DNA from 4 places in the Streptomyces synnematoformans genome. Region 3 is predicted to be linked to each of the others. Evidence: riboswitches for the same ligand, from Rfam matches in the RefSeq annotation. Region 3 holds a riboswitch; each other region holds the start of a gene.

Region 1 (2,191 bases), on a different contig from region 3:
GGGCGCTCGCGGCCATGGCCGAGGCGCGGGACGGGACGGCGGCCTCCGCGGCGGGCGTCGCGGCGGCCCTCGCCTTCCACCGCGCCCTGCTGGCCGCCTCGCACAACGAGCTGCTGGCGCGCATGGACCTGGTCATCGCGACGGGCCTGGCCGCCCGCGACCAGCTCGTGCACGGCCCCGGGCACCGCCCCGGGGATCCGGTGCCGAGCCATCGCGCGGTGCTGGACGCGGTCCGGGCCGGGGACCCGGACGCGGCCGAGGCGGCGATGCGCGGGCTGCTGGCGCAGGCGGCGCACGACCTGGCCGAGCTGAGCGCGGCCCCGGTCCCGGCGCGGGGCCCGGCGCAGGACGGGCCGGCGGTCGGGGCGTAGCCGGCGCACAGCCGCGCCCCGCCGCGCGGACGCATCCGCACGACGGGGCGGCGACGGACTCCCGCGGGTCAGGCCCCGGGCGTCAGTACCAGTTGTTGGCCTGCCAGAACTCCCAGGCGCCGCACGGGCTGCCGTAGCGCTCGTTCATGTAGTCCAGGCCCCATTCGAGCTGGGTCACCGGGTTGGTCCGCCAGTCGGAGCCGGCCGAGGCCATCTTGTCGCCCGGCAGCGCCTGCATCAGGCCGTACGCACCGGAGGAGGGGTTGGTCGCGGTGTGGTCCCAGCCGCTCTCCCGCTCCACGATGTTGCTGAAGCAGGTGAACTGGTCCGCCGGCACGATCTCCCGGGCCGCGGCCTGGATTCCGGACGTGGTGGTCGGCACGCTCGCCTGGGACGCCTCCGTGGCGCCGCCGGAACCGCCGGAACTCCCGGCGGACGAGGAGCCGTTCGGGTCGATCGACCGGTCGACCCCGCCGCCCTGGGTGTCGATGCGCAGCTCGGTGCCGACCTTCAGCGCGGCCGGGTTGCCGCCGATGGCCTTCTCGTTGTCGACGTACACGCGCTGCCAGCCGCCGGGCACGTCGTACTTCGCGGCGATCTTGGACAGCGTCTCGCCGGCGCCGACGGTGTGCTCGACGTAGCGCTGCTGCTTCTTCTCGGTCTTGGCGGCGGTCTGGTCGGCCTCGGCGGGCTTGCTCTCGGCCTTCCCTTCGAGGTCCAGCTCCTGGCCCGGGAGGATCAGGTGCGGGTTGTCGCCGACGGCCGCCTTGTTGGCCTCGTAGAGCCGCTGCCAGTCGGCCCCGAATCCGTTGTCCTCGGCGATTTCCGAGAGGGTGTCGCCCTTCTCGACCGTGTAGGCGTGCGCGGCGGTCGCCGCGGCGCCGCCGATGGCGGGCAGGGCTATGCCCACTCCCGCGGCGGCGGCGTAGCGGCGGGAGGAGCGCGTCTTGGGCGCGCGCCGGGTGCCGGTTCCGGCCATGGTGGCTCGCTCTTTCTCCGACGCCTGCGAAGTGAGCTGTCGGGTTCGGGCTGGAGTTGCCCGGCCGCGTCGTGCTGTGCGGCTTCACCCCGAGTCGGGGAGCCCGGTGCGGTTGCCACCGTGGCTCCGGCCGACGGAGAAGTGGTTCCCCCGCTCCTGCCCGAACGGCTGTGGGGACGACGGTTCCGGGCTCCGACGGGCAGGATTCGGCGTACCGGAGCGCGGTGCTCGCGTCTGCGAACGACTCGGACACTAGGAGATCGAACGGCAGATCACAAGAGGATCACGAGGATCCACGCGTGGTCTGACGCTCCGTGGCGGCGCGCGCACGCGTGGGGCGGCTGGTGCGGGTGTGACGTTCGGCACCTTCGCCGCGGCGCAGTTCCGCCAGCAGCGGCGGCCCCGCCGGTACGACGAGACCGTGCACGCCGCGGTCCGCGGCGCCGGCCAGCGCGTCCCGCCAGGCCGCCGGTCCGGCCGGTGCCGCCACCGGAGTCCAGCGCCCGGCGCCCGGCTCCTCGTACCCCGGCCCGGCCGGCGCCAGCCGGCGGAACGCGGGCACCGTGGGGGCCACGGCGACGAGTTCCGCGCACCGCCGCGAGTCCGCGTCGAGCGCGAGCCGGCGCTCGCTCAGCAGCACGACGGTGGCCAGCGCCCGGGCCAGCCACGCGGCCTGCGGGACGCTGTCGGGCAGGGCGACGACGAGCTTCGCCCGGTTCGTGGCGCCGGCCAGCGCGGCGGCGAGCGCCAGCACGTCGTGCGCCGGGTCGGGACCGCCGTCCAGCCACAGCGCGTCGGCGCCCGCGGCGTCGTACGCCGCGCACTCCGCCAGCCAGCCGCC
Region 2 (2,191 bases), on a different contig from region 3:
GGGAAAGGGGCTTATGGGGGCTTGCGGTCCGTCCAGCGGGCGGGTTCCCGTTCCGGCCACGGGGCGGCCGGGCGGGGTCCGCCGCCGTCAGACCGGTGCGCCGTTGTTGCGCAGCCAGGCGAGGGGGTCTATCGCGTCCCCGCCGCCGGGTCGTACCTCCAGGTGCAGGTGCGGACCGGTGACGTTGCCGGTGGCGCCCACGCGCCCGATGACGTCGGCGGTCGTGACCTCGCCGGAGGACTGGATGATGGAGGACAGGTGGCAGTACCAGATCTCGGTGCCGTCTTCGAGCGTGAGGACGATGCGGTAGCCGTACGAGCCGGCCCAGCCGGCCTCGGTGATCGTGCCGCCGTGCACGGCCTTGACCGGGGTGCCGGTGGAGGCGGCGAAGTCCTGCCCGGTGTGGCCCGCGGCCCACATGGCGCCGGACTCGCCGAACGTGGAGGTGAGGGTGTAGCCGCTGAGCGGGGCGACGTAGCTGGCGGCGAGCTTGGCGAGGCGCTCGGCCTCCGCCTTGCGGCGGGCCTCCTCCTCGGCCTTGCGGCGGCGCTCCTCCTCCAGACGGCGCTGGCGCTCCTCTTCCGCCGCCTTCGCGTCGGCGGCCTCCTCGGCCGCCTGCTTGGCGGCCTCGGCCTCGGCGGCGGCGCGGGCCGAGGCGTCGGCCTCCGCCTGCTGCTGGTCGGCCTGCTCCAGGATGCGCGCCCGCAGGGCCTCGCCGGAGTCGGCGGCCGGGGTCGCGCTGTCCGAGCCGGTGTCGGAGGCGTAGCTGACCTGGGTGAGCGGGGCGGTGGTGACGACGGTGTCGTCAACGGCGGGCTCGTCCTCGGCGGGCATCAGCTCGCCGACGCCCGGCAGGCTCTCCGCGTCCGGGAGCTGGGCGCCTATCCCGCTCGCGACGGCGTCGACCTGGTCGGGCATGGATATCGCGACCGCGGGCTTCTCCTGCGCCGTGGCCATGCTGCCCGCGCCGACGGCGGCGAAGACGCCGACGCCGAGCACGGCGCCGCTGCGCGCCATGCTGCCGCCGCGCTGCTTGGGGAGACGCCGGCGGCCGCGGGAGGGAAGGTCGTCCTCGGGGAGGACTTCCGGGATGCCTTCGTCGGCCGGCTCTTCGGCGGCGTAAGGGGCGGGCGCATACCCCTCGGGGGCGGTACCGTCGGACGCATAACGGTCATAGCCGTCATTACCGCCGTAGCCGTAATCGTCATAGCCATGGCCGTAGCCGGGCCCAGACCTGTAGGACGCCACGAAGGCGTACTCCTTTCCTTCCTTCTCGCCTACCGGGTTAGCTGACGGGTTCGGAGCAGGAAGGTCTCCTACGGGCCCGCCTCCTGCGGAGATTGGCCCGATTCACCCCAAGGTGGTGGTTCCCCGGTTCCCTAGGTGTTGCAGTTGCTGCAGTTGTTGCACGTGCGGGATTCGGCGACGGCGCACGGAGCCGCCTCTTGCGGCGGCAGTGACGACCGCGCTGCGTTACCGCACGCTAGCGGACGACGGCGTTCGATTCCAAGCCGTTCCCGTTATTCAGTTGTTCTTTGCCGCGGACGATACGGGGCATGTGGCTGCTGAAACGGACAAGTTGCCGCGTCGGCCACACGGGGTGAGGTCCTGTCGTTAGCTGATCGTGTATCAGTTGTTATGCGGAGGGAGGCTGTTCCATTACGGAGCGTGAGCCGGAACGGGAAGAAAACGGGAGCGGGAACGGGACAGGGCGAACAGCGCCATGTCGTCCGCGACGCGCCCGCCCGTGTACCGCGTCACGTCGTCCAGGAGGGTGTCCAGCAGCTCGTGGGGACCGTCGAAGACACGGCCCGCCATCCGCTCCAGCGGGTCGTAGAACACGCCCGCGGCGTTCCGCGCCTCCGTCACGCCGTCCGTGTAGAGCACGAGCGACGCGCCCGGCGGGAACGTCACCTCCAGCAGCTCGTCCGGCCACGTCCCCAGGTCGCCCATGCCCAGCGGCAGCGCGTGCTCGTGCGGCTGCAGCAGCCGCGCCCCGCCGTCCGACCCCAGCAGCAGGGGCGCCGGGTGGCCGCGGTTGAGCAGCCGCAGCGTGCCGCCGTCGCGGTCGACCTCCGCCAGCACCGCGGTCGTGAACCCCTCCACCCGGTCCAGCCCGCTGCGCCCCGTCTCCTCACGCTGCAGCGCCCGTTCCAGCCGCCGCGCCACCCCGGCGAGCCGTGCCTCCTGC
Region 3 (2,191 bases):
CGCCACCCTGCGCGCCCTGCACCGGCTCGGCGTGCGCTACATGACGCTCACCCACAACGACAACACCGACTGGGCCGACTCCGCCACCGACGAGCCGCGGCACGGCGGGCTCACCGCCTTCGGCGAGGAGGTGGTGCGCGAGATGAACCGGGTCGGCATGCTCGTCGACCTCTCCCACGTGGCCCCGGCGACCATGCGTGACGCGCTGCGCGTCACCGAGGCGCCGGTGGTTTTTTCCCATTCATCCGCTCGTGCCGTATGTGACCACCCGCGCAACATTCCTGATGATGTGCTGGAAATGCTCCCTGCCAACGGCGGTGTGGCGATGGCCACGTTCGTGCCGAAGTTCGTCCTGCCGGCCGCCGTGGCGTGGACGGCGGAGGCGGACGCGTACCTGAACGCCCGCGGCCTGGACGCCCTCGACGCGTCCGACGAAGCGGTCCGCGTGCGCCGTGCGTTCGAGGAGGCGAACCCGCGGCCGCAGGCGACGGCGGCCACCGTGGCGGACCATCTGGACCATATGCGCGAAGTGGCGGGAATCGACCATATCGGTATCGGGGGCGACTTCGACGGCACCCCGTTCACCCCCGCCGACCTCGCCGACGTGGCCGGTTATCCGCACCTCGTCGCCGAGCTGCTGAACCGCCGTTGGTCGGAAGAAGACCTGGCCAGGCTGTTGTGGCGGAACGCGCTGCGGGCGCTGCGCGACGCCGGGGAGGTGGCCCGCGACGTGGCCGCTCGGCGCGGCCCGTCGGTCGCGACGATCGAACAGCTCGACGGCCCGGGGAAGTTCGGAAGTGACTGAAGTGACATATGTCACTCACAGAATTCTCACGTGATGGGGCAATGTGTCCGACTCCTCGGGCTTTCGGCAAGTCTCCGCCGCGGAGGGGCAATTGACGCGTTGCTCGTGATGCGGAGATCGTCTGCATGATCCCGGTGTGACGCGGGGAACGGCCGTGGCGAGTGCGCGCGGCTTGTTCTGTTTTCGGCCGTGTGTTTACGGTGCTCGCCGTGCTCGCGCCACCGATGCGGGCACCTCGTCGCCGTAACGCCGAATCCTGTCGGCGGCGACGGGCAAGCACTTCAGCTTTCACGGCAGGAGCGGGGGACCCAGGTAAGTGCCGGACTGCGCGTATGCGCGGGACGGCTTGGGGTGAAGCCATGCTCCGCATGGCCGGGCATCTCCAGCTCGAACCCGACAGCTCACCTCGCAGGCGTCGGAGAGGAGCATGTCCATGTCCGCACGCGGACGTCACCGTCGCCTGGGCCGGATAGCCCGGGGCAGCAAGGCCCTCGTCATCACCGCCGGCAGCGCCGGCGTCGCCCTCCCCCTCATCGCCGGCGGCCACGCCCAGGCCGCCTCCGTCGACACCTGGGACCGCGTCGCCCAGTGCGAGAGCGGCGGCGACTGGAGCATCAACACCGGCAACGGCTTCTACGGCGGTCTGCAGTTCGTGCAGAGCACCTGGGAGGGCTACGGCGGCACGCAGTACGCGCCGCGCGCCGACCAGGCCACCAAGGAGCAGCAGATCGAGATCGCCGAGAAGGTGCTCGCGTCGCAGGGCCCCGGCGCCTGGCCGGTCTGCTCCGTCCAGGCCGGGCTCACCCAGGGCGGCCCCGCCCCCGACCTGGCCACCGGCGGTGGCGAGGAGGCGCAGCAGGAGAGCGAGCCCGAGGCGCAGGCCGGGTCGGAGCAGCCCGCCGGGCAGAAGGCCGCGCAGCAGGAGCAGGCCCCGCAGCAGGAGCAGGCGCCGGAGAAGAAGTACGAGAAGGCCGGCACCTACACCGTCGTCTCCGGCGACACCCTGTGGGACATCGCCCGCAAGCACGGCATCGCGGGCGGCTGGCAGTCGATCTACGAGGCCAACAAGGACGTCATCGGCGGCGACCCGGACCTGATCTTCCCCGGCCAGCAGTACGACTTCGACGGCGGCGAAGAGGTCACCCTGGAGGAGCCGGAGAACGCCCCGGCCCAGCCCTCCGCCGCGCAGGAGGAGCAGCCGGCCGAGGAGCCGCAGCAGGAGCAGCCCGCCGCGGACGCCCCCGCGGGCGGCTTCTCCGCGCCGGTCGACGCCGCCCCGTCGACCCCGTACCGGGCCGCCGGCGGCTCGTGGTCCAGCGGTTACCACACCGGTGTCGACTTCTCCGTCGGCACCGGCACCCCGGTCAAGGCCGTCACCTCCGGCAC
Region 4 (2,191 bases), on a different contig from region 3:
CCCCGGGCGCCTCCGGGGCGCCCGACGCGACGGAGGTGCCCGACCCGGGCCGGGAGTGGATCGCCCAGATCCCGGGCGACTCGGACGGCGACGGTGACCGCGGGTCCGGCAAGTCCGGCGGGTCCGGTGAGTCCGGCGGCGATGCCGGGGCGGGCGACGGCAATTATACCGTCCGACCGGGTGACACCCTCTCGGATATCGCCACGGAGCATTCGCTGGAGGGCGGCTGGTCCGAGTTGTACGACGGCAACAGGAAGTCGCTCGGCACCGACCCCGACACCATCCAGCCTGGTCAGGAACTCGAATTGCGCGGTAACTGACCGGCGGCGGGTAAAGTACGCACGGATTAGTCATATTTGACGTAATCGGCTGACCGGGCTAGCTGACGGACGGAAAACCGGGCGCGGCACTTTCCAAGGTCTTTGAATCGCACACCCCTATGTGCTTACCGTCACATCGCTCGCCAACGCGAGCCCCGGTGATCGCCTCACGCCGAATCCTGTCGGCGTTCACCCGGGCCACCTGTGCATGAAGCACCGCTGACAGGAGCGGGGGACCCACGGTAAGCGCCGCTCCGGTCCAACGAGAAGGCGGACCGGACGGCTTGGGGTCAAGCCGCACGCTCGACGTACGGCCGGGCACTCACAGCCCGCACCCGACAGCTCACCTCGCAGGCGTCGGTGAGAAAAGAGCATCATGCTTCTTCCTGCCGGAACGGGTAAGCACCGCCGCCCCGCCGCACAGGCACGCCTTGGCACCCAGTCCCGAATGGCCGTACTCGTGGGCGCCACCGGAACCGCCATCGGGCTGCCGGTACTGGGCGCGCAGAACGCGTCCGCGGCCCCGATCGATACGTGGGAACGGGTGGCCGCCTGCGAGTCCGGAGGAAACTGGGCGACGAATACCGGGAACGGCTATTTCGGCGGCGTCCAGTTCTCCCAGTCGAGCTGGGAGGCCGCCGGCGGCCGCGGCTACGCCCCGCGCGCCGACCTGGCGACGAAGGAGCAGCAGATCGCCGTCGCCGAGCGGCTGCTGGCCATGCAGGGCCCGGGCGCGTGGCCCAACTGCGGCCCGCGGGCGGGCCTGGCCGCCGGCACCCCGACGACCGGGCAGATCGTCCCGCCCGCCCCGGAGGAAGCCCCGCAGGAGGCGCCGCAGGACACCGGGGCCCGCGGCGCCGGCGAGGAGACGCAGCCGGAGTCCCGCACCGTCTTCCGCGGCTTCTACTACGAGGTCCGCGAGGGCGACACGCTCGACGACATCGCCCGCCGCCACGGCGTGGACAGCTGGCAGCAGCTGTACGAGGAGAACAAGTCGGTCGTCGGCGCGGACCCGGACCTGATCCGCCCGGGCCAGAAGCTGAAGGTGAGCTAGCCCGCGGTCGTCCCGGCCCGTCCGGTGCGCGGGCCGGGACGACCGCGCCGTACGGCACCCGCCCCCGGCGGCGCCGGTCCGGGCACGTGACGTACCGCATACCGGCCACCGCATACCGTCTCGTACCGCGGAATGCGGCCGGGTGCGGACCGGGGCGGGCACCCGGGGCGGCTAGGCTCAGGGCGGAACCCGTAGCGAATCGCTCCGAAGGAGACACCGTGCCGTCGATCGACGTCGTCGTAGCCCGCGAGATTCTCGACTCCCGCGGCAACCCCACGGTCGAGGTCGAGGTCGGCCTCGACGACGGCAGCACCGGCCGTGCTGCCGTCCCGTCCGGCGCCTCCACCGGCGCCTTCGAGGCCGTGGAGCTGAGGGACGGTGACAAAGGCCGCTACGGCGGGAAGGGCGTGGAGAAGGCCGTGCTCGCCGTCATCGAGCAGATCGGCCCCGAGCTGGTCGGCTACGACGCCACCGAGCAGCGGCTCATCGACCAGGCGATGTTCGACCTCGACGCCACCCCCGACAAGTCGTCCCTCGGCGCCAACGCCATCCTCGGGGTCTCGCTCGCCGTCGCGCACGCCGCCTCCGAGGCCTCCGACCTGCCGCTCTTCCGCTACCTCGGCGGCCCCAACGCGCACGTGCTGCCCGTGCCGATGATGAACATCCTCAACGGCGGCAGCCACGCCGACTCCAACGTCGACATCCAGGAGTTCATGATCGCGCCCATCGGCGCCGAGTCGTTCTCCGAGGCCGTGCGCTGCGGCGCGGAGGTCTACCAGCAGCTCAAGGCCGTCCTCAAGGAGCGCGGCCTGTCCAC

The links. A riboswitch is a leader RNA that binds a small molecule or an ion and turns the genes downstream of it on or off. The one in region 3 is predicted to bind cyclic di-AMP.
Region 1: another riboswitch for cyclic di-AMP. It lies ahead of ABD317_RS22865 (aggregation-promoting factor C-terminal-like domain-containing protein); the one in region 3 lies ahead of ABD317_RS29645 (transglycosylase family protein).
Region 2: another riboswitch for cyclic di-AMP. It lies ahead of ABD317_RS18535 (M23 family metallopeptidase); the one in region 3 lies ahead of ABD317_RS29645 (transglycosylase family protein).
Region 4: another riboswitch for cyclic di-AMP. It lies ahead of ABD317_RS19430 (LysM peptidoglycan-binding domain-containing protein); the one in region 3 lies ahead of ABD317_RS29645 (transglycosylase family protein).

What each region holds. Positions count from the first base shown of each region.
Region 1 is NZ_BAAAPF010000171.1:12,211-14,401, reverse strand. Features, by position in the region: gene ABD317_RS22870 (FadR/GntR family transcriptional regulator) at 1-371, shown strand, start outside; gene ABD317_RS22865 (aggregation-promoting factor C-terminal-like domain-containing protein) at 454-1,350, opposite strand; cyclic di-AMP (ydaO/yuaA leader) riboswitch at 1,357-1,530, opposite strand; gene ABD317_RS22860 (hypothetical protein) at 1,634-2,191, opposite strand, start outside.
Region 2 is NZ_BAAAPF010000119.1:11,894-14,084, forward strand. Features, by position in the region: gene ABD317_RS18535 (M23 family metallopeptidase) at 88-1,248, opposite strand; cyclic di-AMP (ydaO/yuaA leader) riboswitch at 1,260-1,410, opposite strand; gene ABD317_RS18540 (SpoIIE family protein phosphatase) at 1,660-2,191, opposite strand, start outside.
Region 3 is NZ_BAAAPF010000296.1:672-2,862, reverse strand. Features, by position in the region: gene ABD317_RS29650 (dipeptidase) at 1-805, shown strand, start outside; cyclic di-AMP (ydaO/yuaA leader) riboswitch at 1,043-1,235, shown strand; gene ABD317_RS29645 (transglycosylase family protein) at 1,239-2,191, shown strand, end outside.
Region 4 is NZ_BAAAPF010000129.1:13,692-15,882, reverse strand. Features, by position in the region: gene ABD317_RS19435 (transglycosylase family protein) at 1-320, shown strand, start outside; cyclic di-AMP (ydaO/yuaA leader) riboswitch at 528-692, shown strand; gene ABD317_RS19430 (LysM peptidoglycan-binding domain-containing protein) at 769-1,374, shown strand; gene eno (phosphopyruvate hydratase) at 1,593-2,191, shown strand, end outside.